DNA from 3 places in the Geodermatophilus sp. URMC 65 genome. Region 1 is predicted to be linked to each of the others. Evidence: riboswitches for the same ligand, from Rfam matches in the RefSeq annotation. Region 1 holds a riboswitch; each other region holds the start of a gene.
What was found. A riboswitch is a leader RNA that binds a small molecule or an ion and turns the genes downstream of it on or off. The one in region 1 is predicted to bind cyclic di-AMP.

Region 1 (10,192 bases):
GTCACCTGCCGTAGCAGGTCGACGTGGGGCAGTGACCCCCCCGACGTCTCCTGTCGCATGCTCGCCTCTCCCTCGCCCGGGACCCTTCCCATGGCCGGGGCGGGTCAGCATAGTGATGCCCGACTCGGGCCGATTCTCGCAGAGGTCCGGGACGTCCCGCTCCAACGCCCGCGCACTCCACGCCTGGGGGGATCGATGCGTCGTCGGTCCGCAGAGGTCGCGCGGGTCGGGCTGGTCGTGCCCCTGCAGGGGCCCGCGGGCCTCTTCGGCCCGTCCTGCGAGGCGGTCGCGGCGACGGCGGTGCGGACCATCAACGACGCCGGCGTCCTCGGCCGGGAGCTGGCCGTCGAGGTCGTCGACGGGGGCGCGCGGCCGGAGCAGGTGGGCGCCGCCGTCGGCCGGCTGATCGACGCCGGGCGGATCGACGCGGTGACCGGCTGGCACATCTCGGCGGTCCGGCACGCCGTGGCCCCCGTGACCGCGGGGCGGATCCCCTACGTCTACACCTCGCTGTACGAGGGCGGGGAGTCCCGGCCGGGCGTCTTCTGCTCCGGTGAGACGCCCGCGCGGCAGATCGCACCCGCGCTGCGGTGGCTGCGCGACGTGTGCGGCGTGCGGCGGTGGTTCGTGGTGGGCGACGACTACGTCTGGCCCCGCGCCTCGGTCGCGGTCACCCGGGAGTTCGCCCGGCAGCTGGACCTGCGGCTGGTCGGGACGGCGTACGTGCCGCTGGGGACCGACGACTTCCGCGGCGTCGTCGGGCGCATCCGCGCCAGTGACGCCCAGGGGGTGCTGCTCTACCTGGTCGGGCAGGACGCGGTCCAGTTCAACCGCGTGTTCGCCGAGGAGGGACTGCAGGACGGGCTGGTCCGCTTCACCCCGCTCATGGAGGAGAACATGCTCCTGGCCAGCGGGGCGGAGGCGACGAGGAACCTCTTCGTCTGCGCGTCCTACTTCCGGTCGCTGGCCACGTCGTCGGCGCTGGAGTTCTGCGGCGACTACGTCGACCAGCACGGTCCCGACGCGCCACCGCTGAACAACGCCGCGGAGTCCTGCTGCGAGGGGCTCATGGCCCTGGCGGCCCTCGCCCGGCGCGCCGGCAGCTTCGACGTCCACCGGATGGTCGCCGTCGCCGACGGGCTGGGCTACGACGGGCCGCGCGGCCCGGTGTCCTTCGCCGGCAACCACCTCCAGCAGCGGGTCCACCTCGCCGTGGCCGACGGCTACGACTTCGACGTCCTCGCCGCGCTCTAGCGGGACCACCTGCGCACTCCTCTTGACAGTTCTTTTCACCTGAATAAGTTGCAGGTGAAAAGAACGGAGGAGTCATGGCCACGTACGTGTTCCGCTGCCCCGACTGCTCGGTGTTCGAGGTGGTGATCCCGATGTCCTCGCTGCGCTCCACGCACCCCTGCCCGACGTGCGCGGAGGAGTCCCCCCGGGTGTGGACCGCGCCCGCCCTGGCGACGACACCCGCCGCACTGCACCGCGCCGTCTCGGCCGCCGACGCCAGCGCCGAGGCGCCGCAGGTGGTCCGTTCGATCCCCGCCGGCAGGCCCCGGCCGCGGAGCCGGCGGTGGAGTCCCACCACGGGCGCCGCCCCGGTCAACGCGGCGCACCGTCCCGCGGGCCCGCACCCCTCACTGCCGCGCTGGTGACCCGTGGGCGCCGTCGGCCTGCTCTACGTCTGTGCCGTGCTCGTCGTCAACGGGTTCATGCTGCTGGGGCGCGTGAGCCCGCGCAGCGCCGCACCGCTGAACCTCTTCGTCGGCGGGCTCCAGGTGGTCACGCCGACCTACCTCATCATCGCCGCGGGCGGTGACCAGGCGCAGATCGCGCTCGCCGCGGGGCTCTACTACTTCGGCTTCACCTACCTGTGGGTGGGCATCAACGGCATCACCGGCTGGCCGGCCGAGGGACTCGGCTGGTTCTCCCTGGTCGTGGCCGCTGCCGCCGTGGGTTTCGCCGCCCACTCCTGGCTGGAGGTCGGTGACCGGACCTTCGCCGTCATCTGGCTGCTGTGGGCGGTCCTGTGGTTCTGCTTCTTCCTGCTGATGGCCGGGCACAAGGACCACCTCATCGGCGCGGTCGGCGTCCTGACCCTGGGGGAGGGGCTGCTCACGGCCGCCGTCCCGGCCTTCCTGATCATCACCGGTTGGTGGAGCGAGTCGCTCACCACTGCCCTCGTCGTCGCCGCCCTCGGGGTGCTCCTGCTCGTCGCCAGCGTCCCGCTCAGCCGGACCCTGTCCGCCTCCGCTCCGCCCACCCCCACCCAGCCCGGTGCCGCACCGGGCGCCCAGTGAGAGGAAACCGCCATGCCCGAGGTCGTGTTCAGCGTCGACCAGAGCAGGTCCATGCGGGACCAGGCCGTCCCCGGCCACAACCGCTGGCACCCGGACATCCCGCCGGCGGTCACCGTCCGTCCGGGGCAGGACTTCCGGGTGGAGTGCAGGGAGTGGACCGACGGCCAGATCGGCAACAACGACTCGGCCAACGACGTGCGGGACGTCGACCTCTCCCACGCCCACATGCTCTCCGGGCCGATCGCCGTGGAGGGGGCCGAGCCGGGTGACCTCCTGGTCGTCGACATCCTCGACCTCGGCCCGGTGCCGCAGGTCCAGGGCCCCAACTGCGGGGAGGGCTGGGGGTACTCCGGGATCTTCGCCAAGGTCAACGGCGGGGGCTTCCTCGCCGACTACTTCCCCGACGCCTACAAGGCCATCTGGGACTTCCGCGGGCAGAAGTGCACCTCCCGCCACGTCCCCGGGGTCGAGTACACCGGCATCACCCACCCCGGCCTGTTCGGCACCGCGCCGTCGGCGGACCTGCTGGCGCGCTGGAACGCCCGCGAGCGCGCGCTGATCGCCACCGACCCCGACCGCGTCCCGCCGCTGGGGCTGCCGCCGCTGCCCGACAACGTCCTGGGCGGCACGGCCACCGGTGACCTGCTCGGGGCGATCGGGCGGGACGGCGCCCGCACCGTCCCGGCGCGGGAGAACGGCGGCAACCACGACATCAAGAACTTCACCCGCGGCAGCCGGGTGTTCTACCCGGTGTACGTCGACGGCGGGCTGCTCTCCGGCGGGGACCTGCACTTCAGCCAGGGCGACGGCGAGATCAACTTCTGCGGCGCCATCGAGATGGGCGGCTTCATCGACTTCTCCGTCGACCTCATCAAGGGCGGCATGGAGACCTACGGCGTCACGACCAACCCGATCTTCATGCCCGGCCGGGTCGAGCCGCGCTACTCGGAGTTCCTGACGTTCATCGGTGTCTCGGTCGACCACCGCGACGACACGAACGTCTACATGGACGCGACGCTGGCCTACCGCAACGCCTGCCTGAACGCCATCCGCTACCTGGAGAAGTGGGGCTACACCGGCGAGCAGTCCTACCTCATCCTCGGCACCTCGCCGATCGAGGGCCGGATCGGTGGTGTGGTGGACATCCCCAACGCCTGCTGCTCGGTCTTCCTGCCGACGGAGATCTTCGACGAGGACATCCGGCCCGGCGGCCAGGGCCCGCAGCGCAGGGACCGCGGGCAGGTCTGCGTCACCTCCTGACCGAGGTGCTGCGGCCGGGCGCCGGCGGCCGACGGTCCGCCCGCGCCCGGCCCCCCGACCCGGCTTCCCGCCGGCGCTCGCACTCGCAGGACCCCTACACCCTCCGGCCCCCGATCCGGGGGTGGACGACGTGCATCACCTCACGAAAACGGGGCCGCGGATTGTCACAGTTCGATGACGCCGTTACGGTCGATGGGTCCGGTCGGTCGTTCCGCCTCCGAAGGGGGCCCGAGCGGACGCCGCCGAGTCGCCCCTTCGGGGCGAGCCGGGGACCCACCGCAGTACTGGGGTGAATCCGCTCCTGGACGCACGTCCGGGGGCAGGTAGGGCTGCTTCCCGCCCGAACCCGTCAGCTAACTCGGTAGGCGGCTCACGGAAGAAACGGAGAGCCGCCGGATGGCGTGCGCCTGCCCCGCTGCACCACCCCGCCGGCTCCGGTCCCGGGGGCGCTCGCGCACCTGACCGCCCGCGGCCGTCCGCAGCGGACGTCGCCCGCGCAGGCCCACCGGACCCCCCCGAGCACCTCAGCTCGACCGGCACCCCGCCGTTCCCCTCCGGTGCGCCCGCCCCGGCGCTCGCCGCACGGCCGCAGCCCCCTGCCGTCCGCACGCCTCCGCAGCTCCGCGCGCCCGCGCGCCGCTGCGCCCGCACCCCGGAGAACTCCCATCCCCATGGACACGCGCACTCCCACCTCTGGCCGCCTCGCCCGCGCACGCCGCCGTCCCGCCCTGTACCTGGGGGCGGCCACCGCCGGCGCCGTCCTGGCCGGCGTCGTCGTCGGCACCGAGCCGGCCGCGCAGGCCGGGGCCGCGCCGCCGCGGACCGTCAGCGTCGCCCAGGAGCTCGGGCTGACCGCCGGGTCCGGCCCGGTCGACGTCGCCACCGAGCTGCAGCCGCTGCAGGACCTCGCCGCCACCCGCAGCACCCGCGAGGCCGCCGAGACCGCTGCCCAGCAGGTCCAGGCCGCCGCCGACCAGGCGGTGCTCGACCGGCAGCGGGCCGAGGCCGAGGCCGCCGCGAAGGTCGCCGCGGACGCCGCCGCGAAGGCCGAGGCGGAGGCCGCGCAGGCCGCCGCCCCGGCGCAGGCGGGTGCGGCAGCTCCCGCGGCGGCCGCGCCCCGGGCCTCGGCCGCCTCGGCCGGCACGGTCGCGCGCGTCACCAACACCGCCGGCCCCGTCGCCGCGGTCGTGCAGGCCGCGGCCAACGCCGTCGTCAGCGCCGTGCCCGGCGCCGGCTCGATCACCCTGGGCGGCACCCGCCCGAGCGCGGCCGACCCGGGCGGCCACCCGTCCGGCCTGGCGCTGGACTACATGGTGATGTCCGACGCCGCCCTCGGGGACGCGATCGTCGAGTACCACAAGGCCCACTGGGACGAGCTCGGCGTCGACTACATCATCTGGCAGCAGCGGATGCTGTCCTCGCCGAACGGCTCCTGGAAGGCGATGGCCGACCGCGGCGGCGCGACGGCCAACCACATGGACCACCCGCACGTGAACTACCGAAGTTGACCTGCGGTTGCCCGCCGCGCCGGCGGGGCAGGACGGCACGATGGGCACCAGCTCCTCCCGTCCCGTCCCGCCGACCCTCGTCGACGCCAACCGGCTCTGGGTCGACTCACGCGTCCGTGCGCTGGTCCAGCGCCGCGTCGAGGCACCGGTCCTGCTCCGGCTGGGCGGGCCGGTGCCCGGCGGCCGGGTCCTGGAGCTCGGCACCGGGCGGCGCGGCACCGGGTTGCGCCTGGCGCTGGAGGTCTTCGGCGCCGCACACGCCGACGGCGTCGAGCGGTACGAGCCGAGCGTCGCGGCATGCCGGGCGGCGGTCCGCGACCTGGGCGGCCGGGTCGACGTGCAGCGCGGCGACGTGACGGCGCTGGTCGCGCAGGACGGGGCCTACGACGCGGTCTTCGGCTACCACGTCCTGCACCACGCCGACGCCTGGCGGGACGTGGTCCGGGAGGCGGCGCGGGTGCTGCGGCCCGGCGGGCGCCTCTACTCCTGCGAGATGACCGCGCGCTTCGTCGACAGCCGCCCGCTGCGGGCGGTCTCCCGCCACCCCGCCGACGGCGACCGGCCCACCCCGGACGGCCTCGCCGCCGCGTGCCGGGCGGCGGGGCTGACCGTGACCGCGCAGGACACCCGGCTCGCCGGCTGCTGGACGGCGCTGGTCGCGACCCGGCCCTGAGCCGGCCGGACCCTGAGCCGGCCGGACCCTGGGCCGGCCGGACCCTGGGCCGGCCGCCCGGCAGGCGTCAGAAGAGCGGGGTGACCGTCCGCGCGGTGTCGTGCTCGGCGATGAAGGCGCGGACGACCGGGTAGATCTCGGCCTCCCAACGCGAGCCGGCGAACACGCCGTAGTGACCCACGCCCGGCTGCAGGTGGTGCCGGCGCCGCTCGGGCGGGAGCCCGGTGCACAGCGCGTGCGCGGCCTCGGTCTGCCCGGGTGAGCACATGTCGTCCTGGGCGCCCTCGACGGTGAGCAGCGCGGTCTCCTCGATGAGCGAGGGGTCGACGTGCCGGCCCCGCCAGGTCAGGACGCTGCGGGGCAGGTCGTGCGCCATGAAGACGCGCTGCAGCGTCTCCAGGTAGAACTCCGCGGGCACGTCCATCACCGCGCCGTACTCGTCGTAGAAGGCGCGGGTGGCGGCCGCGGTCGCCTCGTCGCCGGCCACCATGGCGCGGTACATCCCCAGGTGGGCACCGAGGTGCCGCCGCGGGTTCATCGACATGAACGCCGCGAGCTGGGCGACCCCGGGGTAGACCCGCCGTCCGGCGCCCGGGTACCGGGCCGGGACGGTCGTGATCAGCAGCCGCTCGTACCGGGACAGCGGGACGCGGCCGGCGTTGGCGTTGACCCGGTTGGGGTTGACCCGGGTGTCGATCGGGCCGGCGATCAGCGTGAGGCTGCGCGGCTGGGCGGGGTCGTCGTCGGCGGCCAGCAGGGCGACGGCGGCGAGCACGAGCGGCGCGGGCTGGCACACGGCCAGGACGTGGGTGTCCCGGCCCAGGTGCCGCACGGCCTGCAGGACGTGGTCGACGTACTCGTCGAGCCCGAACCGGCCGGCGGACACCGGGACGTCGCGGGCGTTGTGCCAGTCGATGACGAACACGTCGTGGTCGGCCAGCAGGGTGCGCACCGTGGGGCGCAGCAGCGTGGCGAAGTGCCCGGAGATCGGCCCCACGACCAGCACCTGGGGCTGACCGGCGATGTCGGGCTTGGAGAAGTGCAGCACGTCGGCGAACGGCGTCGACAGCACCGGCTCCACGACCACCTCGGCGGCCCGCCCGTCGACGTCCACCGTGTCGATGCCCCAGTCGGGGCGGACGTGGGTGGCGCGTGCGTCGGCGACCACCCGGCAGGCCGCCCGCAGCCGGCGGGTCCCGGGCAGCGCGGCCAGCGGCGCGGGCAGTGCCTCGAGGGCACGCGCGGTCAGCGCTGTCGTCGTCCGGGCAGGAGCGGTCAGCCGCCGCTGCCACTCGTACGCGGTGTAGAGCACGGGTGTCCGCCCTTCGGAGCTCCTGCCGTGTGGCCGGTGCCACACCCTGCCGACGCTAACCGACGGCTCCGGGGGAGGGCCCGTCGGGACGCGCGGGCGCCGGTCAGCCGGCGAGGTCCGCGTACGCCATGCGCAGCTCGCGCTTGAGGATCTTGCCGCTGGCGTTCTTCGGCAGGCCGTCGGCGACGGCCACGTACCGGGGGGTCTTGTAGCCGGCGAGTCGCTCGCGGCAGAACGCCACGAGCTGGTCGGGGTCGACCGGCTGCCCGTCCCGGGGGACGACGACCGCGGCGACGGCCTCGATCCAGCGCGGGTGGGGGATGCCGAAGACGGCGACCTCCGCGACGGCGGGGTGCTGGTAGAGGACCTCCTCCACCTCGCGGCTGGCCACGTTCTCCCCGCCGGTCTTGATCACGTCCTTCTTGCGGTCGACGATCGTGATGTAGCCGTCCTCGTCGGCCACGCCGAGGTCGCCGCTGTGGAACCAGCCGTTGCGGAACGCCTCGGCCGTCTTCCCCGGGTCGTTCCAGTAGCCGGCGGTGGCGTGCGGGCTGCGGTGCACGATCTCGCCCTCGACGCCCGGGCCCACCGGGTCGTCGGCGTCGTCGACGACCCGGGTCTCGCTGTTGACCACCGCCGTGCCGGCCGACCCGGGCTTGCGCAGCTGGTCCTCGGGTGAGAGCACGAGGGCGACCGCGGACATCTCGGTCTGGCCGTAGAAGTTGAACAGCGCCATGTCGGGCAGCCTGCGGCGGAGCTCCTCGACGACGGCCACCGGCATGATGGACGCGCCGTAGTAGCCGGTGGCCAGCGACGAGAGGTCGCGGCGGTCGAAGTCGGGGTGCCGCAGCAGCCCGATCCACACCGTCGGCGGGCAGAACAGGCTGGTGATCCGCTCCCGCTCGACCGTCTCGAGCAGGGTGGCCGGGTCCGGCCCGTCCAGGACGACGTTCGTCCCGCCCAGGTAGAGGTTCGGCATCAGGAAGCAGTGCTGGGCCGCGACGTGGAACAGCGGCAGCGCGTGCAGGGCGACGTCCCCCGCGGTGTAGCGGCCGTCGACGATGCAGCTGACGTACTGGGCGATGAGGCTGCGGCTGGTCATCATCACGCCCTTGGGCCGCGACTCGGTGCCGCTCGTGTACATCAGCTGCAGCACGTCGTCGTCGGCGACGTCCACCTGCGGTGCGGTGGGGTCGCCGTGCGCGGTCCAGGTCTCGACCGCCTCCCAGCCCTCCGGCAGGCTCCGGGATTGCTGGGAGGCGGTGGAGCCCAGGACGCCGCGGACCCGGACCGACTCCGCGCGCCCGGCCTCCTCGATCGCCTCCTGCGCCACCGGCAGCAGCGCGGACTCGGCGACGACGCCGATCGCCGCGGAGTGCTCGAGGATGTAGGCCACCTCGCCGGCCCGGAGCATGAAGTTCACCGGGACGGCGATCGCACCCAGCCGCGCGAGCGCGAAGGTCAGCACCACGTACCCGTCGTCGTTGTGGGACAGCAGCGCGACCCGGTCGCCCTTGGACACGCCCCGTTCGGCCAGGGCGTTGGCGGTGCGGTCGGCCGCGGCGTCCAGTTCGGCGTAGGTGTGGGAGCGGTCGCGGAAGCGCAGGGCGGTCTTGCCCGGCACCCGGGCCGCGGAGCGGCGCAGCAGGTCGCCGAGGGCGTGCCGGCGGGCGCGGGCGATCGTCGTGGTCAGCGCGTCGTCGAACACGGAGGGCCTCCCGGGGCCGGCAGCGGTCGGGGTCGGTGGCGCCCGGGACGGTGGTCCGGGTCACGCACACGAGTACCACGGAGAGCCGGGGACCGGCCCCGGTGCTACCTCCCGGAGTGGGCGCGGACCTGCTCGACGGAGGCGCCGGCGTCCTGGTCGCCCAGGAAGTCCTCGACCAGCGCGCAGCCCTGCTCCGGGTCCTCGAACAGGAACAGGTGGCCGCTGTCGACCATCTCCAGCCGGGCGTGCGGCAGGGCGGTCGCGAGGATGTCGGCGTTGCGGGGCCGCGCGAGCGGGTCCCGCCGCGCGCCGATCACCAGGGTCGGGTGGTCGAGCTGGCGCAGCCAGCACCGGCTCGACCAGCCGGAGACGGCGTAGAGCTGCTGCGTGTAGCCGGCGAGGCTGGGCGGCCGGTGCAGCCGAGCCCGGCCGTGGAGCGAGTCGGCGGCCGCCCGCGGGCTGGTGCCGAACAGCAGCGGCGCGGTCAGCCGCAGGTAGGTGCGCGAGTAGTAGCGCGCCGGCGAGCTCATCAGCGCCAGGACCCAGGGCCACGGCGGCTGACCGCCCACGCCCGGCGTCGTGGCGGCCAGCACGAGCGCCCGCACGCGCTCCGGCGCCTGGTGGGCCAGCTGCTGGGCCAGCGCGCCGCCCCACGAGTAGCCCAGGACGTCCACCCGGTCCAGCCCCAGGGCGTCGAGCACCTGCGTCACCAGCTGCGCGTAGCCGCGCATCCTCAAGCCCACCCGCAGCGCAGGGGACCCGCCCGTCCCGGGCACGTCCAGCATGACCAGCCGGCGCCCGGTCAGGTGGCGTGCAGCGGGCTCCCACATCTCGATGTTGGCGCCGATGCCGCTGAGCAGCAGCAGCGGCGGGCCCTCACCGGCGACCGCGACGCGCACCGTGGCCGAGGCCGTGCGCACCGTCGAGTACACGGGGGGCCAAGCCGTGCTGGCTGCGCCTGCGCCGTCCCGGGACACCCGGGGGACGATACGCAGCGCCTCCGGTGGCCGCTCGGCGCGCCGGCCGGCCGGGCCGGGTCGGAGGACACCGGCGACGCGGGCCGCGGTGCGGTCGTGCACCCGTACGGAAGTGGTGTCCTGCGCCACCATGGACGACGCTGACCGCGCTCGACCACGCAGAGGGAGGACCCCGATGGACGTCGCCGAGGCCTACCGGGCCAGCCGGGACCAGCTGCTGGCGCTGCGCGGCCGGCACGAGACGGCGGTCGCCGAGTTCCGCTGGCCCGAGCTGGGGGAACGGTTCAACTGGGCGGTCGACTGGTTCGACGCCGTCGCGCGGGGCAACGACCGTCCCGCCCTGGTCCTCGTCGCCGAGGACGGGACGACGACGCGGCGCTCCTTCGACGAGATGGCGCGGCGCTCCGACCAGCTGGCCGCCTGGCTGGCCGGCCGCGGCGTGCGCAGGGGC
Region 2 (10,192 bases), 250 kb from region 1:
GTCGATCCGCCGGGCCAGCTCGGCGTCCACGCCACCGGCACCGGCCCAGTCCTCCGGCGCGGCGAAGACGCCGGTGGGCGCCGGGATGGCGCGGAGGTAGGCGAACAGCGGCCGCATCGCGTGCTCGATCACCAGCGAGTGCCGAGCGGTGCCCGCGGTGGCGCCGAGCAGCACCGGCGTCCCGGTGAGGGAGTCCTTGTCCAGGACGTCGAAGAACGTCTTGAACAGCCCGCTGTAGGACGCCGAGAACACCGGCGTCACCGCGATGAGCCCGTCGGCGCCGGTGACCGTGTCGATCGCCGCGCGCAGCGACTCGTTGGCGAAGCCGGTGACCAGGTCGTCGGCCAGGTCGCGGGCGTGCGTACGGAGCTCGACGACCTCCACCGTCGCGTCGTCGCCCCGCTCGCGCAGGGCGGCGACGGTCGCGGCGGTGAGCCGGTCGGCCAGCAGCCGGGTCGACGACGGGGTCGACAGCCCGGCGCTCACGACGGCCAGGGTGCGGGTGGTCATGCGGAGACCTCCTCGAGGGACGCCTGCCGGGCCGCCACCAGCGAGGCGTGGGTCGGGGCGTCGGGCACGTGCGCCGGCTTGAGCGCAGCGAACTCGCGGCGCAGCACCGGCACGACCTCCTCGCCCAGCATGTCCAGCTGCTCCAGCACCGTCTTCAGCGGCAGGCCGGCGTGGTCGATGAGGAACAGCTGCCGCTGGTAGTCACCGACGTAGTCGCGGAAGCCGAGGGTCCGCTCGATGACCTGCTGCGGGGAGCCGACGGTCAGCGGCGTCTCGCGGGAGAAGTCCTCCAGCGACGGGCCGTGGCCGTAGACCGGCGCGTTGTCGAAGTACGGGCGGAACTCCCGGACGGCGTCCTGGCTGCTCTTCCGCATGAACACCTGCCCGCCGAGCCCGACGATCGCCTGGTCGGCGCTGCCGTGACCGTGGTGCTCGAAGCGGCGGCGGTAGAACTCGACCATCCGGGCGGTGTGCTCGGCCGGCCAGAAGATGTGGTTGGAGAAGAAGCCGTCGCCGTAGTAGGCGGCTTGCTCGGCGATCTGCGGGGAGCGGATCGAGCCGTGCCAGACGAACGGCGGGACGCCGTCCAGCGGCCGCGGGGTGGAGGTGAAGCCCTGCAGCGGCGTGCGGAACTGCCCCGACCAGTCGACGACCTCCTCGTCCCACAGCCGGCGCAGCAGCGCGTAGTTCTCCACCGCCAGCGGCAGGCCGTTGCGGATGTCCTGCCCGAACCACGGGTACACCGGGCCGGTGTTGCCGCGGCCCATCATCAGGTCCACCCGGCCGCCGGCCAGGTGCTGCAGCATCGCGTAGTCCTCGGCGATCTTCACCGGGTCGTTCGTGGTGATCAGCGTGGTCGCCGTCGACAGCTGCAGCCGCGACGTCTGCGCGGCGATGTAGGCCAGCGTCGTCGTCGGCGAGGAGGAGAAGAACGGCGGGTTGTGGTGCTCGCCCAGGGCGAAGACGTCGAGCCCGACCTCCTCGGCCTTCTTCGCGATGGTGACGATCGCCTGGATCCGCTCCGCCTCGCTGGGCGTGCGGCCGGTGGTGGGATCGGTCGTGATGTCGCTGACCGAGAAGACGCCGAACTGCATGTCGGTCTCCGTTGGTTGAGAGTGCAACTACCGGCCGGTGCAACGCATCCGGTCCCGTGGTATTCCCCTCGGCCGGCTCCCCCGGAGGGAGGGCGGGCGCCGCACGGCGACGTCACTCGCGTCACACATGTGGTCCCCGGCATTGTCACGGGACGGTAACGCCGCTTACGGTGGCTTCCGTCCGGTCGGTCGTCTCGTCCCCGCTCGGGGAGCCTGACCGGACGCCGCCGAGTCGTGTCCGCCACCAGCGGGCGCGAGCCGGGGACCCACCGCAGTACTGGGGTGAATCCCGCCCGCGTGCACGAAACGCGGGCCGGTAGGGCTGCTTCCCGCCCGAACCCGTCAGCTAACTCGGTAGGCGGCTCACGGAAGAACGGAGCACTCCGCATGCCCCGCCCCCGGGCCCTCGCGGCTCGCCGGTCGACCCGGCCACGCGCGCTCCGCGCCTCTTCCCCGGGCAGCTGACCCGGCACCAGACCGCGCCCGCCGGCACCCCCGATCCGCCGGCGTCCCCGTAGACCGCGCCGCACCGGGCTGTCCCCTGCCATGAGGACCACCCCGCGCGCCCTCCCGCCACGGAGCACCCCCACCTGATGGACACCAAGCAGTTCCCGGCCGTCCCGGCCACCGACGCCCCCGCCAACCGGACCGCCCGGCGCCGCCTGCGGCTGCCCGCAAGCGGCCGCCGTCCGGCGATCCTGCTGGCCACCGCGGCCGCCGGCGCGATCGTGGTCAACACCGTCGTCGGCGCGCAGCCGGCCCCCGAGGCCGAGGCCGAGACGGTCACCGCCTCGATGAGCGTCGCCGAGCAGCTCGGCATCACCGAGGAGTCGGCGCAGCAGCCGCTCGCCGCCCCGGCCGCCACCGAGCTGGCCGCGCTGCAGGACCTCGCCGCCTCCCGCAGCGAGCGCCAGGCCGCCGAGGCGCAGGCCGCGCAGGTCCAGGCCGCCGCCGAGCAGGCCGAGCTGGACCGCCAGGCCGCCGAGAAGGCCGCCGCCGAGCAGGCCGCCCGCGAGGCCGCGGAGCGCGCGGCCGCCGAGAAGGCCGCGGCCGACAAGGCTGCCGCCGAGCAGGCCGCCCGCGCGGCCGCCGAGAAGCCCGCCGCCGCTGCGCCAGCCCCGGCCGCCAGCAGCTCGTCGTCCGCCGCGCCGCGCGGCTCCTTCAAGGAGTACGCGATGAGCAAGGTCGGCAGCGCCCAGCAGTTCAGCTGTCTGGAGAACCTGTGGGGCAAGGAGAGCGGCTGGAACCCCAATGCGCAGAACCCCACCAGCACCGCCTACGGCATCCCGCAGTTCCTGAACTCGACCTGGGCCAGCACCGGCATCGCCAAGACGTCGGATGGCTACCGCCAGATCGACGCGGGCCTGATCTACATCGACAGCCGCTACGGCAGCCCCTGCGGCGCCTGGGCGCACTCGCAGTCCACCGGCTGGTACTGAGAAGGACCCCGTCCTCCCCACCCCTCGCAGGCTCGGGGGGGACCCGGGACGGGGCCGCCTCCTGCCCCCGCCACTCGCGAGCTCGCGGCGGGACCCTGCATGAGGGCCGCCGAGGGCTGTCCCCGCACCGCGGGGGCAGCCCTCGGTCGTCTTCAGTGGTGGTGGCCGCTCCGTCGGGCGAACCGGCGCCCGGACGGAGGGCCGGTGATCACCGGTTCGCCGCTGCGCGCCCGCTCGACGCGCGCGTGGTCGGCCTTCCCGGCGTCGCGCAGCGGCCCTTGCCAGGGCCTGCCGCCTGAGACGGTGTAGACCCGCTGGGCGGGTTGGTCGCAGGAGGGACAGACCGCGGAGTCGGCGACGTCCTGCATGTCGCGTCGCAGGTCGAACGGGCCGCACTGCGGACAGCGGAACTCGTAGAGGGGCACGGGTGTCTCCTGCCGGTGGCGGGGGGCCGGGGCGGCGGCGGGCCGCCGCCCCGGCCCGGGGATCGGTCAGTCCGCGACCAGCTCGCGGCCTCCGCCGGCACCCTCCGGCAGGAGGCTCCGGTCGAAGATGGACAACGGGATGCTGAGCGAGACCGCGCTGTTGGGGATGTCCACCACGCCGCCGATGCGGCCGTCGATCGGCGCCGCCCCGAGGAACAGGTACGCCTGCTCGAAGGTCCAGTCCATCGCCGGCATCAGGTAGTTGATGGCGTTGAGGCAGGCCCGGCGGTAGGCGACCGTGGCGTTCATGTAGTAGTTCCGGCCGTCCTCCACGCTGATGCCCTCGAAGGTCAGGTACTCCGAGTAGTTGGGGCCGACCCGGCCGGGCTTGAAGAACGGCATGTCGGTCTTGTACCGCTCCATCCCGCCCTTGATGACGTCGAAGTGCAGGTCGATGAAGCCGGGCATCTCGATGGCGCCGCAGAAGGTGATCTCCCCGTCGCCCTGCGCGAAGTGGAGGTCGCCGATGGAGAACAGCCCACCGGGTACGAAGACCGGCATGTAGACCCGGCTCCCGACGCCCAGGTCCTTGATGTCCACGTTCCCCCCGTGCTCCCGGGGCGGGATCGTGCGGCAGGCCTCGGCGGCGGCCCGTTCGAGGTCCGAGCCGCTCAGCCGGCCGAGGAGCGCGTCCTTCGGCTGCGGCGGGAGGGCCAGCGCCGGGACCTGCGGCGCACCGGGTGTCTCACCGCCGTGTGCGGGGATGTCCCCGGTCACCCGGTCGGGGTTCTGGTCGATGAGGGCCTGCTCGCGGCGGTTCCACTCGGCGAGCAGTTCCGCGGAGGGAGCGCAGCCGAACAACCCGGGGTGGGAGTTGCCGATGAAGCGCACACCCGGGACGTGCCGGCTGGTGGTCCAGATGCCGTCGAGGTCCCAGATCGCCTTGGACGCTCCCGGGGAGTAGTCGGTGAGGAAACCGCCCCCGTTCTCCTTGGCGAAGATGCCCGTGTAGCCCCATGGCTGGACGTCGAACGGCCCCATGTCGACGATGTCGACCACCAGTAGGTCTCCGGGCTCCAGTCCCTCGATCGCGAAGGGGCCGCTGAGGACGTGGCAGGGGTCGAGGTTCATGGTGCGGATGTCTTCGGCGTCGTCGCTGTTGCGGACCTGGTCGTCGGTCCAGTCCTTGCACTCGATCCGGTAGGTGGCGCCGGGGCGGACCGTGTTGGCCGGCGGGATGTCGGGGTGCCAGCGGTTGTGTCCGGGGACCGCCTGCTGGGCCATCGGCACGCTCAGGTCGCGGTTGATCTCGAAGATGACCTCGGGCACGGGAACTCCTCGGGTGCGGTGCGGGAAGGGAGACCCGGCGACGGGCGTGCCCGTGCGCCGGTGGTGCGGGGGTGGTCGGGCCGACTTCGGGAGGACCACCCCGGTGCCGGGGCGCCACGAGGCGCCCCGGTACCGCGGTCCGTCAGTAGGTGGAGCGGGGAACGCCCATCCCGGGGTCGATCCGGGTCGGACCCGACACCGAGGGGGTGACGTCGACGTCGAAGATCGCGGTCGGGATGTAGACGGTTGAGCAGGAGTTGGGGATGTCGACCACCCCGGACAGCCGGCCCTCGATCGGCGCGGCCCCGAGGATCATGTAGGCCTGCTCGGGCGTGTAGCCGAACGTGGTCAGGTAGTCGATGGCGTGCAGGCAGGCCCGCTGGTACGACAGGTGCGAGTCCAGGTAGCGCTGCTCGTCGTCCAGGGTCACCGAGGTGCCGGAGAAGGCCAGCCACCGCTCGTACCGCGGGTCGACGTTGCCCGGCATGAAGATGGCGTTCTCGCCCACTCCGTAGGCCTCCATGCCGCCTTTGATGAGGTCGACGTGGAGGTCGATGAAGCCGCCCATCTCGATGGCGCCGCAGAAGGTGATCTCCCCGTCGCCCTGGGAGAAGTGCAGGTCACCCATCGACAGCTTCGCGTCCGGCACGAAGACCGGGTAGAAGACCCGGGTCCCCCGCGTGAAGTTCTTGATGTCCTGGTTGCCGCCGTTCTCCCGCGGTGGCGCGGTGCGGGCGGCCTCCGCGGCGACCCGGTCGAACTCCTCACCCTCCAGCCGGCCGAGGATCGCCTCGTCCGGCAGCGGGGGCAGTGCCAGCGGCGGCACCCGGTCGGGATCGGTCGCGATCAGCGCGCCCTCCCGCCGGTTCCACCGGGCCAGCAGGTCCGCCGAGGGCGCCGTCCCCATCAGACCGGGGTGGGTGATGCCGGTGAAGGACACCCCGGGGATGTGCCGGGACGTCGCCCGCTGCCCGGAGAAGTCCCAGATGACCTTGTACGCGTCGGGGAACTGGTCGGTGAGGAAGCCACCGCCGTTCTGCTTGGCGAAGATGCCGGTGTAGCCCCAGCCCTGGCCGGCCAGCGGGCCGGAGTCCTCCTGGGGGATGGGCCCGAGGTCGAGGATGTCGACGATCAGGAGGTCCCCCGGCTCCGCTCCCTCGACCGCGATGGGCCCGCTGAGCCGGTGCACCGTCGGCAGCGGTGCGTCGCGGACGTCGTCGGCCGAGTCGTCGTTGTGGATGGCCCCGTCGAACCACTCCCGGCAGTGCACCCGGAAGGTCTGCCCGGGGCGGACGCTGACCTCGGCCGGGATGTCCGGATGCCACCTGTTGTGGCCCACGTACTTCTGCTCGGTGAACGGTTTCGTGGAGTCGAGCGGGAACACGACGTCCGGCATGGCTGACCTCCAGGTCTGAGTGGTCCGAGCGGCGACGGCGGGAGTCGAAGGGCGCCGGCATCACCGCCCGCGGTCCGTCGGGACGTCGGTCGTTCCTCGCGCGGTTTGCTCCTCGGTCGCGGCGACGTTGCCGTGCATCCGCGTGGACGGCGCCGCGGCCCCGGCAGCAGCGACCTGCTGGGGGGACTCGCCCTCCCGCAGTTCCGGTGCGGGAGCCGTCGCCGGGGTCACCCGCGGTTGCCGCAGCGGGCCGTAGAGGCCCAGCGACAGCAGGCAGAGGGCGGCGAGCACGATCGCCGCCGTCCTCGTGTTGGGTGCCCACACGCCGACGAGCAGCATGAACGCGGGGACGGCGCAGGTGATGACGCCGGCGACGACGGCGATGGCCCCGGTGAACCGGGTCAGCTCCTCTCGCTTCAGTCCCAGCACCAGGAAGAACAGCCCCCACAGCACCGCCCAGTACAGCCAGATGACTCCGAAGGCGGGGTCGTCGAAGCGGCCGAAGTTGAGGCCGGCGTACACGACGGCGCACGCCGCGACGAACGCGGAGAACCACCCGAGCCCGGTGCCGTCCAGGCCGCCGAGGAGGTTGAACCCCACGTAGAGGTACGTGAAGCCGAAGAGGTAGAGGCCGGAGGCGGCGAGGATCGTGTCGGTGTCCCCGCCGGACGTGAAGATCAGGTACGTCGGCGTGATCACCTGCAGCCCGCCGACGAAGAAGTTCAGCGGGGCGGCCGCTCGGGCGTCGACCCGCCCCAGCAGCATCAGACCGTTGACGACCAGGACCGCTCCGACGTACAGCAACCCGACGCTGCCCATGTCGCTCCCCTCCTCGTGGGGTCGATCAGGCGTTCTCTCGGTGTCTGGGGTGGACCGTCCGGGAACGGCTGCCTTCAGGGGCGTGGCAGTCGTCGCAGGGCCGGGTTCCGCGCCACCGCCGCTGCTCCCGCCCGGGGTGGCGGAGCGGACACGACGTCCGGTTCGTCGCGCGTTCGTTCGGTGCGGTCGATGAGCGCCCGCCGGGCCGGGGACCCGAGCGAGAGCCGCGGCGCGGTGTAGACCCGTGCCGCCTGCAGACCGCAGGCCGGGCACGGCACCCCCGCGTCGGCCGTGCCCATGGCGCGGGTGACCTCGGTGAGGCCGTGTGCGGTGCAGCGGTAGACGTAGACGGCCACCTCGGCACCTCCAGGCCGTTCCTGACCCGAGCACTCCCGGGGAGCCCGGGAGGACGGGCACGCTCCACCGGGTGCATCCCGGGGTCAAGCCCCTGCCGAGCCCCCGGTCACATCCCGCACCCGCCACGCGCGCTCCTCGGCGCGCCGTGACCCCGTGGGGGAGACGAGCAGGCACCCAGTGTCGGGATGCCGGGAGGCGGCAGTCGACGTGGTCGAAGCCGCGAGGCGTCACGTGCCGAGGGCGCCCCATCCCAGGGAGCGGCCCTCGGTCGTCAGGTCAGGCCGAGCTGGCGGAGGCGCTCCGCGGTGTCCTCGAGGCCCCACATCTCGACGATGCGGCCGTCGTGGACGCGGAAGAAATAGACCTCGTCGACGTCCTCGAAGCGGCGACCGGTCGGTGGGTGACCGATCCAGGCGCCGGTGTGGGTCCCCGAGCAGCGGAAACGCCCGGCGACTGGGTCGTCCTCGGCGACGAGCGTGACCACCTCCACGTGCACGTCGGGGAACGAGGCCCGGAACGGCTCGACCCACCATTTGGCGGAGGCCGCGAGGGAGAGGGAGAAGATCTCCTCGGCCACGTCGAGGTCGCCCTGGTCGACCATCTCCTCCACCCAGCGGCGGACGACGTCCTCGTCGGCTCGGGACACCACGTGCTCCTGTCCGCTCAGGGGGTCCGCGGGGCGTACATGATCACAGCGACCCCGACGAGGCAGATCAGCACCCCGAGGACGTCGAAGCGGTCCGGCCGGTAGCCGTCCAGCGCCATGCCCCAGGCCAGGCTCCCGGCGACGAAGACACCGCCGTAGGCGGCCAGGATCCGGCCGAAGGCGGCGTCCGGCTGCAGCGTCGCGACGAAGCCGTAGCCGCCCAGGGCCACCACCCTGAGGCCGATCCACAGCCAGCCGCGGTGCTCCCGCACGCCCTGCCAGACCAGCCAGGCGCCGCCGATCTCGAGCACGGCGGCGGCGAGGAACAGGGCGACCGATCGGGCGACGAGCACGGGCGGATGCTCCCAGGCGGGCGGTGCCAGGTGAGGGCGCGTGGTGGACTCGGGGCGTGACCGTCCGCGCCGTCCCGTCCGCCTTCGTCCGCGCGCACACCCAGGTGCGGCGGCCCTCCTGCGTGCCGGAGGTCCGGCTGCACGTCGCCGACGACGTCGTCGCGCTGTGGGAGGCGATGGAGGCCGCGGACGGCGGGGCGGGGGAGACCCCGCCGTTCTGGGCCGCCGCCTGGCCCGGTGGGCAGGCGCTGGCCCGCTTCGTGCTCGACAGCCCGTCGGTGGTGGCCGGGCGGGCCGTCCTCGACCTCGGCTCGGGCAGCGGGCTGGTGGCGCTGGCCGCGCGCCTCGCCGGCGCCCAGCCGGTGCTGGCCAGCGACGTCGACCCGTTCAGCCGCACGGCGGTCGGCGTCAACGCCGGCCTCAACGGCATCGGCGGGATCAGCGTCACCGGCGACGTTCTCAGCCGGGACCCGGTCGGCATCGACGTCGTCCTGGCCGGCGACGTCTGCTACGACCGGGAGATGACCGAGCGGGTGCTGCCCTTCCTCGACCGGGCCCGCGCCCGCGGCCTCGAGGTCTACGTCGGCGACCCCGGCCGCCCCTACCTGCCGCACGACCGGCTCGAGTCCGTCGCCGTGTACGAGATCCCGGAGACCGAGGGGCCAGGGCTGCGCCGCACGACGGTCTGGCGGCTGCCCTGAACGGCACGGTGCACGTCGGGACGTCGGGCTGGAGCTACGACCACTGGGACGGCGTCCTCTACCCGCCGGGCACCCCGCCGCGGGACCGGCTGGCGCACTACGTCCAGCGCTTCGGCACCGTCGAGCTCAACGCGAGCTTCTACCGCTGGCCGCGCACGGCGACCTTCGCCTCCTGGCGCCGCCGACTGCCTCCGGGCTTCCAGCTCTCGGTCAAGGCGCCGCGCGGGCTGACCCACGCCAAGCGGCTGTACGCCCCCGAGACCTGGGTCGGCCGGCTCACCGCGTGCTGGCATGAGCTGGGGGACCGGCGCGCCGTCCTGCTGGTGCAGCTGCCGCCCACCCAGGCCCGGGACGACGCCCGGCTCGACTTCTTCCTCGGCCTGCTGCCGGACTGGATGCGGGTCGCGGTGGAGTTCCGCCACCCCAGCTGGCACGACGAGGCGGTGTACGCCCTGCTCGAGCGGCACGGCGCGGCGTACTGCGTGATGAGCGGCGCCGGCCTGCCGTGCGTGCTGCGGGCGACCGCGCCCTTCGTCTACGTGCGCCTGCACGGCCCGGACGACGCCCACCTCTACGCCGGCTCCTATCACGACGCCGACCTGCGCTGGTGGGCCGACCGGATCGGCGAGTGGGCGCGGGACGGCCGCGACGTCTACGCCTACTTCAACAACGACGGGCACGGCCACGCGGTCCGCAACGCCGAGACCCTGCGAGGGCTGACCGGGGGATGAGTCGTGCCGGGGTGCCTGTCCGGCGCAACCACTGCACCTCGCTCGTGCCGGCGGTTCGTGCGCCCACCCCTGTCGGGTGGGCTCGGCCACAGGTTGGCGGACCGTCCCGGCGCTGGGTGTCGGCCGTCCGCTCCTCGGTCAGCTCGCCGCCACCGACGCGAGCGAACTCGACCACCCGTGACGTCCCGAGATGTGTCGGGAGTCGTCACGTGGCAGCCGGTGCTGCCATGTCCCTGGAGGAGGCCTATGGGACGACTTCGACCGGGCGTGATGGGCTCGTCGATGGACTGCTCGCCGTGTCTGTTCCCAGCCGTCGCGAGTCCGCGGTCAGCGGCACCAGGCTGGCGAGCAGGATCCCCATGCCCACCCAGCCCAGGGGTGGCAGGTGCTCG
Region 3 (10,192 bases), 720 kb from region 1:
CCCCAGCACCGACCAGGTGAACGAGCTGTGGCCCTGGACGTCGAGCCACGGGTGGAAGTGGTCGCTCATCTCGACGAAGTCGAAGCCCGCCTGTTCGGCGCGGATCGTCTGGCGGACCAGGTCCTCCGGTCCGAAGGCCTCGGTCGCGAGCTTGTAGCCGACCTGCATGGTCGTCGTCCTCACTGTCGGGTGCGGGTCCGCGAGGGCCTGCCCGGCCGGTCAGCTGCGGAAACGACGCGCCGGACCGCCCGGTCCGGTCAGGCGCAGGACGGCCGCCGGCACCCGCGCGGCCCCCGTCCCGACCGTGCCGTCGGTGCGTGACCGGCGTCACCTACTGTCCGGGTCATGGCGGAGCAGCAGCTCAGGACGGTCCTGGAGGGTGGCGGGTTCTTCGAGGGCCCGCGTTGGCACGAGGGCACCTGGTGGGTGTCGGACTTCTACCGGCGCACGGTCAGCCGGGTGACGCCGGACGGCGCGGAGGCCGTCGTCGTCGAGGTGGAGGGTCAGCCCTCGGGGCTGGGTTGGCTGCCCGACGGGTCCCTGGTGGTCGTGTCGATGAAGGACCACCGCGTGCTGCGGTACGCCGACGGGACCCTGTCGACGCACGCCGACCTGACCGAGCACTGCGGGGGGCACCTCAACGACCTGGTGGTCACCGACGCGGGGCAGGTGTTCGTCGGCGACTTCGGCTTCGACCTGATGGGCGGCGGGGACGCGCGGACCGCGTCACTGAAGCGCATCGACCTCGACGGCACGGTGTCGGTCGCCGCGGAGGGGTTGCAGTTCCCCAACGGCATGGTGGTCCCCCCGGACGGCGGCACGCTCGTCGTCGGCGAGACCCTCGGCAACCGGTACACCGCCTTCGACCTCGACGCCGACGGCGCGCTGACCAACCGGCGCGTGTGGGCGCCGCTCGGGCCGGAGGTGACCGGCCGGACCACCGAGGAGGTGCTCGGCCAGCTCACGGTGGCGCCGGACGGCTGCGCGCTGGACGCCGAGGGACACGTGTGGGCGGCCGACGCGGTCGGCGGCCGGGTGGTGCGGGTCGCGCAGGGCGGCGCGATCGTCGACGAGGTCGCCGCGCCCGAGGGGCTCGGCGTCTTCGCCTGCATGCTCGGCGGGGAGGACGGCCGCACGCTGCTGATGTGCTGCGCGCCGGACTTCTACGAGCACAACCGGGCGCCGGCGCGCGAGGCGGTGCTGGTGGCGACCGAGGTCGGCGTCCCGCACGCCGGGCGGCCGTAGCCCCCGCCGGGTCAGCTGCTGCCCTGCCGGCCCCCGAGCGGGTGGTCGGTGTCCGGGACGCCGCTGCCGGTCTCCCCCGGGTTGGTCGACATCTCGCCGTCCCGCGCCGCCCGCGGCTCCTCCTGCTGCGACGGCGGTCCGACCAGGTCCTTCTCCGGCCGCTCGCCGGGCAGGACGTCGTCGTCGGGTCGCTCGTTGGCGCCGCCGTAGGGGCGGCCGGTCATGTTGCCCTCGGTCATCGCAGGCCTCCTCGTGCCGGGCCCGGTCCGTACCCGGACCGGGCACGGGTCACGCGGGCGCGAGGACGCGGACCGGTTCCCCGCGCAGGAAGGCGGCGACGTCCTCGACGGCGTCGCCGTAGAAGACGCGGTAGGTGTCCCGGGTGACGTAGCCCAGGTGGGGGGTGAGCACGGTGCGCGGCGCGGTGCGCAGGGCTGCGTCGGCGGGCAGCGGCTCGCGGTCGTAGACGTCGAGGCCGACTCCGGCGAGGTGGCCCTCGGACAGCACCTCGAGCAGCGCGGCCTCGTCGATGATGGGGCCGCGCGAGGTGTTGACCAGGATCGCGCTGCGCTTCATCCGGGCGAGCTCGTCGCGGCCGACCAGACCGCGGGTGCGCTCGGAGAGCACCAGGTGGACGGTGACGACGTCGGCGGTGGCGAACAGCTCGTCGCGGTCGACGCGGCGCACGCCGGCCTCGGCGGCGCGCTCGTCGGTCAGGTTCTGGCTCCAGGCGACGACGTCCATGCCGAATGCCTGGCCGATGCGGGCGACGCGGGTGCCGAGCCGGCCGAGGCCGACGACGCCGAGCCGGGCGCCGGCGAGGTCGGTGCCGACGGTGCGCTGCCAGCCGCCCGCCCGTACCCCGGCGTCCTCCTCGGGGACGTGCCGCGCCACGGCGAGGACCAGCGCCCAGGTCAGCTCGGCCGTGCCGGTGGGGTGGGCACCGGTGCCGCAGACGGTCACGCCGCGCTCGGCGGCCGCGGCGACGTCGATGGCGGCGTTGCGGGCGCCGGTGGTCACGAGCAGCCGCAGCCGCGGCAGCCGTGCGAGGAGGCTGCGCGGGAACGGGGTGCGCTCGCGCATGGCGACGACGACGTCGAACCCGACCAGCCGGTCGGCGACGGCGTCCTCGTCGTCGAGGTGGTCGGCGAAGGCGACGACCTCGGCCTCCTCGGGCAGCCGCGACCAGTCGGCGAACTCACCGGAGACGGACTGGAAGTCGTCGAGGACGGCGATGCGCAGCACGGTCCCCGAGCATGACGGCGACCCCCCGCCCGGTGCGAGCGGGGGGTCGCCGTGCGGTCAGCTGCCGGCGCTCAGCGCACCGGACCGCGGCCGTAGCCCCGGCCGCCGCCCTGCTTCTTGTTCTGCTCGCCCATCTTGGCGATGAACTCCTTGATCTTGGCCTGGTTCTGCGGCTTGCGGGCCTCCTGGATGACCTTCGCCGCGATCCCCGAGGCCAGGACCTTCCTCAACATGCCGGCCATGGTGTTCCTCCTTGGGTCGGTTGCCCCTGATCGTGCCCGGGGAACACCCGGACCAACCACGACGCCGCCACAGCTCTGAGCACCTGACCACACACTGTGCGCATCGGCTCTCCGCTTCCGAGGCAACTTTTTCATAACGCTCTGACCAGGACTTTCCCCCCGGCGTGTCCGTAGGTCGTCGACGGCGTTCACGGTGGTCAGCCCGGCGTGTCGCGGCCCGCGCCGACCGCCGTCCGGGCCCCCCGTCCTCACTTTGGACAGGGCCTTAGGGCCCACCTAGCGTCTGTCGCCGTCCGGAGGGCCCGCGTCGCTGACCTTGCGACACCCGACGGACGCCGCCGAACCGTGCACCGGTCGATGACCGCTGCGCAGGCCGGGGACCCACCGCAGCACTGGGGTGAAGCGCGACCTCGTCGCGCCGGGCGACTCCCCCGTCCGAACCCGTCAGCTAACCCGGTAGGCGGTCGTGGAGAACAGGAGAACCGTCGTCGATGACGACTGCCCGCACGTCCTTCGCTCGTCGCTCGTTCCGTGGTGTCGCCGTCGCCGCCATCGCCGGCGCCGGGATCGCCCTCGCCCCCGCTCCGGCCTCGGCCGCTGTGGGTGGCGCGACCGGTGCGGCCGTCGCCGCCGCCCCGGCCGTGACCGCAGCGCCGACCGCCGCGGCCAGCAGCGCCGCGCAGACCGCCGTCAACACCGCGCTCGCCCAGGTGGGTGACCGGTACGTGTACGGCGCCACCGGCCCGAACTCCTTCGACTGCTCGGGGCTGACCAGCTTCTCCTACAAGGCGGCCGGCATCTCCCTCCCGCGCACGTCCAAGGCGCAGTCGACGTTCGGCGCCCCGGTGTCGAAGGGCAACCTGCAGCCCGGTGACCTGGTGTTCTTCTACAGCCCGGTCTCGCACGTGGCGATGTACGTCGGCAACGGCCAGATCGTGCACGCCCTGAACTCCAGCAAGCCGGTGCAGGTCATGAAGCTCGACTCCATGCCGAGCTACGCGGGCGCCCGTCGGGTCGCCTGACCCATCCGCGCGACGAGACCGCCGATCCCGCACGACACGACGCTGTGGCCGTGCGGGATCGGCGGTCTCGACGGCCGGTCAGCCGCAGGGGTGCGGCGGCTGGTCGGCCGGCTGCAGCGAGAACACCGAGGCGGCGTCCTGCGGCCAGGTCCGCAGGAAGAGCAGGCCGTACCGTTCGTTCACCAGCGCGTCGGGGCCGGTGGTGTCGACCAGGTCCACCAGGCGGCCGGTGTCGTGGTTGCGGTAGCGCCGGAGCTCGGCGCCGCAGGCGACGGTGAGCACGTCGCCTACGGCGCCCATGACGACGACCGGCGTCCACGCGTCGTCCGGGCTGTCGTCGCACAACAGCACGCGGGTGGGGTGGACCCCGTGACCGGCGGCATGGCTGCTGCAGCGGGCCGTGCGGCTGCTGTTCGCGGTGGTCGGCCCGAGCTCGCGATCGGTCACGGCGTGCTCCTGTCCTGCGGTGCCTCCGGCGGCTGTGCGCCGGCCTGGGACAGTGCAGCACCGGGAGGTCGCCGTGCGCGCGCCCTGGACGCGGTCGTCCCCCGGTCGCGTGGGTGACGGCGGAACCCGGTGACGCAGGGTCGCGAACGGCGAGCGTGCGACGTGTCCGGAGGGTAGGTCGGCGAGGTGGATGGGCGAACGCTGCTGCTGGGTGACTGGACGCCGTGGATCAGGGACGGCATCGACGTCCTCCGGCTGATCGTGTTCGCCGGGGCCGCGGTGTACGCGGCGGACGGGCAGTGGGGGTCGGCGGCGCTCCTGACCGCGCTGGGCAGCATCACGCTCGTCTCGCGACTGGTGAACCTGCCCCGGCTCTACGACCTGTCCCTGGCCCTCGGCATGGCGCTGCAGGGGTTCGGCGAGACGCTCGGCCTCTACGACGCGTTCGTCCGCTTCGACGACCTGGTGCACTTCACGCTCCCGATGCTCACGGCGCCGGTGGTCTACATCGGCCTCGCCCGGCTGGACGTCGTCCCGGACCCCGGGACGAGACGCACCTGCGGCACTACGTCGGCATCGGCGTCGTGACCGCGGCCCTCGGCATCGCCGTCGGGGCGCTGTGGGAGCTGTTCGAGTGGCGGTCGGACGCCTGGTTCGGGACCCAGCTCTCCGAGGACAACGACGACACCAACGGCGACCTCTTCCGCGACACGCTCGGATCGCTCGTCGGCGCCGCGTTGCTGGTGGTGTGGGCCCGCTTCGGGTGGGGGTCGGTGCGGCGCATCCCCGGCGTGAACACGCACGAGGAGGTCAGTGCCTGACGGCGGGGACGCGGGGCGTGTGCACGATGCTCGCGTGACCCCGCGCATGCACCGCTCGCACCGCGCCGCCGGCGCGCTGGTCGGCTCGGCCGTCGGCGACGCGCTCGGCGCACCCTTCGAGTTCGGCCCGCCCGGGCAGTTCTCCGCCCGCTTCCCCACCCCGGCCCGCGGCGCGCACACCGAGATGTGCGGCGGCGGGGCGCTCGGCCGGGCACCCGGCGAGTTCACCGACGACACGCAGATGGCGCTGCTCGTCGCGACGTCCCTGGTCGAGCGCGGCGGGCTGGACGAGGCCGACCTGTTCGACCGCTTCCTGCGCTGGGCGGAGGCGGGCCCGCCGGACATCGGCGACCAGACCCGCGCCGTCCTCGGCTCCGGCCTGCCCTGGGACAGCGCCGCGGCCGAGCACTTCCGCCGCACCGGGCGGGCCGCCGGCAACGGGTCGCTGATGCGCACCACGCCGGCCGCCATCCGGTTCGCCCGCGAGGGACGCGAGGCGACCACGGACGCCGCCCGGCGCATATCGGCGCTGACCCACGGCGACCCGGCCGCCGGCGAGGGCTGCGCGGTCTTCCACGAACTGGTGCGGGTGGCGCTCGACGGCGGCGACCCGCTGGCCGCCGTCCCCACGGCGCTCGAGGCGGTGGCCGAGGAGCACCGCGAGCGGTACGCGGCGGTGCTCGCGCCGGACTGGACGCCGGAGCCCGGCATGCCCAACGGCGCGGTGTGGCCGACGCTCGGTCAGGCGGTGTGGGCACTGCGGCGCGGGACGTCGTTCGCCGAGGTGCTGCGCCTGGTCGTCGACCTGGGCGGTGACACCGACACCGTCGCCGCGGTCGCCGGCGGGCTGGCCGGCGCGGTGCACGGGATGGGCGGCATCCCGATGCGCTGGTCGTCCGTCGTCCACGGGCGCATCCCCGGGCACGGGGAGCAGGTGTGGCGGCTGGCCGACCTGCAGCAGCTGGCGGCCGCGCTGGACGGCGGCGCGCAGCAGAGCTACGACCCGGGGGTGATCCCGCGGATCGGTCCGCAGGAGGTGCTGCCGGGCATCTGGGCGGGCAACCTCGACGGCGCCCGCTACAGCGACGAGGACTTCGCCGTCATCTCCCTGTGCCGGCTGGGGGAACCGTTCACCCACGCGCTGCACCGCATGGCCTACATCGCCGACAGCGACCACAACGCCGACCTCGACGTGATGCTGGCCGACGTCCTCGACGACATGGCCGCGCTGCGCGCCGAGGGCCACCGACTCCTCGTGCACTGCCACGGCGGTGCCTCGCGCACCGGGCTGGTGCTGCGCGCCTGGCTGGTCCGCGAGGAGGGGATGACGGCACAGGAAGCGACGACGTACGTGGTCGAGCGGTGGCCGCACCTGGGCCTCTGGAACGACAGCTTCACCGCCGCGCTCGCCCGGCTCGAGCGGGGCGGCGGGTGAGCGACGTGCCCCCGAGGTCGTCGAGCGGCAGCGGGTGATCGCACGGATGGGTGCATCGAGGTACCGATCCCCGTGGCGAAGCCGGCCGCGGCGGGAACGCACGCCGACCGCTGGCTCCAGTGGTGCACATGGGATGCCGATGGCCGATCGGTGAGTCCATCAGCAGCACGTCAGAGGCAGACCGTCGCACGTCGACGGACGGGTCGTCGGCGGGCTGGGGGGCTCGTCGTCCACACGATCGCGCAGGTCTTCTGACCTCGAACTGGTCCCGGCGACGCGTGGCAGGGCCACGCAACAGCCGCACCGTGGCCGTGAGGACCGGCCATGCTGCCGTCGTGGTCCCGGGAGACGCACCCTCATGGCCTCGTCCGGCCGGCTCAGGCCCGATCGTCGTGCTGGGCAAGCTGGTGGCCGACCAGCTGCTCGAGCTGTCCGCGCCCCTGGTGGTCCGTGGTCAGCAGCGGGTCATGCGGACGACGACGGCGGGCGGCGCGCCGGCGAACGTGACGGCCGGCGTGGCCCGCCTCGGGGTGCCGGCCCGGTTGGCGGGCTGGGCCGGTGCTGATCCGCTCGCCGACGGGCTGCTGGCCGACCTCGCCGAGCGCGGCGTCGAGGTCGCGGTGGTGCGCCGCGGGCGGGCGCCGCTGTCGACGGTGCTGGTGCACCCGGACGGCGAGCGGACGCTGCTCACCGACCGCGGGGAGGGCGGGCTGGAGGCGGCCGACGTCCGCCCGGAGTGGTCCGCCGACGCCGCCGTCGTCCACCTGGACGGCTACGACCTGCTGCGCTTCCCCGAGGCGCTGCGCACCGCGGCGTCGGCCGCGCACGACGTCGGGGTGCCGGTCAGCGTGGACGTCGCCGCTGCACCCCGCATCGAGCGCCACGGGGTCGGCGCGTACGTCGACCTGCTCGTCGGGCTGCGGCCCGACGTGCTGTTCGGCAACGCCGCCGAGGCCGCGGTGATCGGTCTGGACGGCGACCTGCCGGCGTGGGCGCCGGCACTGGTGTTCGTGCACGCCGGGGCGCGGCCGACCCGGGTGGGAACGCGGGCAGGCACGGAGGAGGTACCGGTCGAGCCGCTGCCGGAGGGACGGCCGCGGGACACGACCGGCTGCGGGGACGCGTTCGTGGCCGGAGTGCTGACCGGCTGGCGCGCCGGGATCCCCGTGCCGGACGCCGTCCGGGCCGGTCATGCAGCGGCCGCCGTGGTCGCCGGTGTGGTCGGAGGACAGCCGCCGCCGTGACCACCCATGGTATCAGTACTGATACCGGTGGTTCATGGCCATGACGCTGCGGCTCACCGACCTTCTACGGCCTCGACGGGTACCGGCTGACCCTGTCGAACGACGAGGCGTACGACCTCGTGATGGCGGTTGCCGTGGGAGACCTCAACGACGTCGGGGCGCTCGCCGGACGCCTGCGGACGAGAACCACCACCAGGAGCTGACGCCACGCGTTCATTGCTCGACCCGGGCTGGTCGGGTCGCCGCGCAGGCGTCACTGACACGAGCCGAAGCCAGAAAGCCGCCACCTCCGTCACCAGACTCGGAGGTCCCTGCGCCGATCCCGGAAGGCGCGCGGAGGACCGCCGCCGTCCTCCCGGATCACGCGCGGTCAGTTGTAGCGCGTCCCGGCAGCGACGGCGGCCACCACGTCGATCACCGGCCGGACCGTGAAGCTGGCGGGCTCGTACGCCGTGGCGAGGTACTGCAGGTCGGCCGGCTCGTCCGTCTCGACGACGGCGTACCCGTCGAGCCCGATCCGGGCGACGAAGTGGTGGATGGTGAGGCTCTCGGGCTTCTCCAACGTCGAGAAGGCTTCGACGACCCGCTTCCGTGCCGCTTCGAACTCCGCGGCGGAGCCGGTCGGCCGCTCGCGCCAGCTGACGACGTACTTCATGCCGATCTCCCCCTTCGAACCCCAGGAGGCTCCCGGGCGTCGGAGTGCCGGCGCGATGAGGACGACGACGCTCGACACCCGGCAGCTGACATGCAGATGACCCGACGCGGGGATCTGATACGGACACGGGCTCTGGTACGGCGGAGGTGCTCGGGCGCCAGGATGGGGACATGGCCTCGACCAGCGACGTCCCCATCCTGCTGCTGGACGTCGACGGCGTGCTCAACGCGGCGCGCGCCGACCTGCCCGCCGGCTGGGAGCGAGGCACGTTCAACGGCTACGTGCTGACCTGGGACCCGACGATCACGGCGCGGCTGCGGAAGCTGCACGAGTCCGGCCGGGTGGAGATCCAGTGGCTGACCACCTGGACGACGGACGCCGACCGGCTGCTGGCCGAGCCGATGGGACTCCCCCGCGGCCTGGTGACCCACGCCCGCGCCGACTCGGCCCCGATCGGGTTCTCCGGCGTGTTCGGCGGCAGCTCCGGCTGGTGGAAGCTGACCGCTGCTCGGGCCGTCGCCGAGTCCGAGCCGGACCGGCGGATCATCTGGGTCGACGACGACCTGGCGATGCAGGCCGCCGACACCGGGGACTGGTTGGCGGCGAACCCGCACGTACTGGTGGTCGCGCCGGACCTGTACGTCGGGCTGACGCACGAGCAGCTGGACGCGATCGAGGCCTGGCTGTGAGGCGTGCTGGGGGCCCGGCGCCGCAGCACCGGGGTGGGATTACTTTAGGCACACCGACTCGGCGACCATGGCCACGAACTCGTGGGCCTGCTCGTCGGAGACCGAGGGGAACAACCTCTCGACGCCCTCGGACAACCTGAACTGGTCGTACGACGGTTGCCCCAGCCGGACGCAGATCCCCTGGGCGACGACCCAGCCCGTGTGGGGGTCCAGCGGGATGCCGGTCTGGCGCATCGCGTCGGCAAACTCGACAGGCACGTCCGACGTGGGCGTCGTCTGCTCGGTCGTCGGAGCCGGTGTCGCGGCGGGCGGGCTGGCAGGGGTCGGGGACGTGCTCGCAGCGGCGGGAGCGGGCGCGACGGCCTGATCGGCGGCCGCGTCGTCGGACCGGTCCCACGAGGAGAGGACGAGCACGGCAGCGATCACGGCCACGAGGACGCCGACTGCGATCAGGAGCAGGCGCCTGCGGCGATGCCTCGGCGCTGGGCGGTGGGCGTGCCGGTGTCGGTCAGAGGGGGAAGAGCTCTTGTCGGCCATGTGGATGGACTCCCGGGCGACTCGGCAGTGACCACGGACGCCCCCCGCTGTCGTTCCACGACCCGTGTGAGGCGGGGAGCCTACGCGTCATCGCCCCGGTGGGTCCCCGGTCGCTACGCCGTCCACCATCCAGCTCGGAGGTCTCAGCGTGGTCGGCGGCCGCTCTCGGCTGGTGGGAGCTGACCGCCGCGGACGCTGGCCTCCTCGCACAGCGAGCAGCGACACCCGCGGCGGCTCGGACGATGACGAGCGGCGAGCCGCGGCCGCCGAACAGCCCTTCTGCTGACCTCCGCCGCTGCTTCCACCTGTGAGCAGCGGCGGAGGTCCGCCGGGAAGGTGTTGCCTCCGCGGCCTCGTCCCCTGCCCCGCACTGTGGGCAGCGGGTGAGCGCGGGTCAGCGGACGACGGTGGCCATCTCGACGAGCCGGCACAGCGCGTTCACCTGGCGCAGTTGCTCCGGCGTCCGCACCGCAGCGTCGAGCAGTTCCTCGCTCATCACCACGACGGCCAGCGCCTTGGCGCGCGAGACGGCCACGTTGAGCCGGTGCAGGTCGTAGAGGAACGAGACGCCGCGGGGCGCGTCCTCGGCCGAGGTGGACGTCATCGAGTA

Region 2: linked by a shared signal. The riboswitch ahead of ACWIX7_RS22990 (aggregation-promoting factor C-terminal-like domain-containing protein) and the one ahead of ACWIX7_RS24220 (hypothetical protein) in region 1 are both predicted to bind cyclic di-AMP.
Region 3: linked by a shared signal. The riboswitch ahead of ACWIX7_RS20775 (C40 family peptidase) and the one ahead of ACWIX7_RS24220 (hypothetical protein) in region 1 are both predicted to bind cyclic di-AMP.

The regions. Positions count from the first base shown of each region.
Region 1 covers NZ_CP199954.1:5,001,140-5,011,331, forward strand. The annotation lists gene ACWIX7_RS24195 (MarR family winged helix-turn-helix transcriptional regulator) at 1-59, opposite strand, end outside; gene ACWIX7_RS24200 (substrate-binding domain-containing protein) at 196-1,254, shown strand; gene ACWIX7_RS24205 (zinc ribbon domain-containing protein) at 1,329-1,658, shown strand; gene ACWIX7_RS24210 (AmiS/UreI family transporter) at 1,662-2,303, shown strand; gene fmdA (formamidase) at 2,316-3,563, shown strand; cyclic di-AMP (ydaO/yuaA leader) riboswitch at 3,794-3,946, shown strand; gene ACWIX7_RS24220 (hypothetical protein) at 4,235-5,071, shown strand; gene ACWIX7_RS24225 (class I SAM-dependent methyltransferase) at 5,112-5,744, shown strand; gene phaZ (polyhydroxyalkanoate depolymerase) at 5,812-7,056, opposite strand; gene ACWIX7_RS24235 (acyl-CoA synthetase) at 7,160-8,764, opposite strand; gene ACWIX7_RS24240 (alpha/beta fold hydrolase) at 8,869-9,870, opposite strand; gene ACWIX7_RS24245 (AMP-binding protein) at 9,917-10,192, shown strand, end outside.
Region 2 covers NZ_CP199954.1:4,751,876-4,762,067, forward strand. The annotation lists gene ACWIX7_RS22980 (FMN reductase) at 1-510, opposite strand, end outside; gene ACWIX7_RS22985 (LLM class flavin-dependent oxidoreductase) at 507-1,604, opposite strand; cyclic di-AMP (ydaO/yuaA leader) riboswitch at 1,820-1,980, shown strand; gene ACWIX7_RS22990 (aggregation-promoting factor C-terminal-like domain-containing protein) at 2,198-3,043, shown strand; gene ACWIX7_RS22995 (FmdB family zinc ribbon protein) at 3,196-3,468, opposite strand; gene fmdA (formamidase) at 3,535-4,797, opposite strand; gene fmdA (formamidase) at 4,940-6,193, opposite strand; gene ACWIX7_RS23010 (AmiS/UreI family transporter) at 6,254-7,012, opposite strand; gene ACWIX7_RS23015 (FmdB family zinc ribbon protein) at 7,087-7,368, opposite strand; gene ACWIX7_RS23020 (ester cyclase) at 7,641-8,015, opposite strand; gene ACWIX7_RS23025 (YnfA family protein) at 8,033-8,368, opposite strand; gene ACWIX7_RS23030 (class I SAM-dependent methyltransferase) at 8,425-9,069, shown strand; gene ACWIX7_RS23035 (DUF72 domain-containing protein) at 9,078-9,800, shown strand; gene ACWIX7_RS23040 (DMT family transporter) at 10,045-10,192, opposite strand, start outside.
Region 3 covers NZ_CP199954.1:4,281,276-4,291,467, reverse strand. The annotation lists gene ACWIX7_RS20800 (TIGR03557 family F420-dependent LLM class oxidoreductase) at 1-168, opposite strand, end outside; gene ACWIX7_RS20795 (SMP-30/gluconolactonase/LRE family protein) at 346-1,245, shown strand; gene ACWIX7_RS20790 (hypothetical protein) at 1,257-1,484, opposite strand; gene ACWIX7_RS20785 (D-2-hydroxyacid dehydrogenase family protein) at 1,534-2,490, opposite strand; gene ACWIX7_RS20780 (hypothetical protein) at 2,562-2,732, opposite strand; cyclic di-AMP (ydaO/yuaA leader) riboswitch at 3,085-3,211, shown strand; gene ACWIX7_RS20775 (C40 family peptidase) at 3,224-3,754, shown strand; gene ACWIX7_RS20770 (hypothetical protein) at 3,833-4,201, opposite strand; gene ACWIX7_RS20765 (hypothetical protein) at 4,388-4,789, shown strand; gene ACWIX7_RS20760 (hypothetical protein) at 4,786-5,022, shown strand; gene ACWIX7_RS20755 (ADP-ribosylglycohydrolase family protein) at 5,057-6,457, shown strand; gene ACWIX7_RS20750 (carbohydrate kinase family protein) at 6,850-7,701, shown strand; gene ACWIX7_RS20745 (DUF3303 domain-containing protein) at 8,072-8,356, opposite strand; gene ACWIX7_RS20740 (HAD domain-containing protein) at 8,527-9,045, shown strand; gene ACWIX7_RS20735 (hypothetical protein) at 9,085-9,471, opposite strand; gene ACWIX7_RS20730 (TM0106 family RecB-like putative nuclease) at 9,977-10,192, opposite strand, start outside.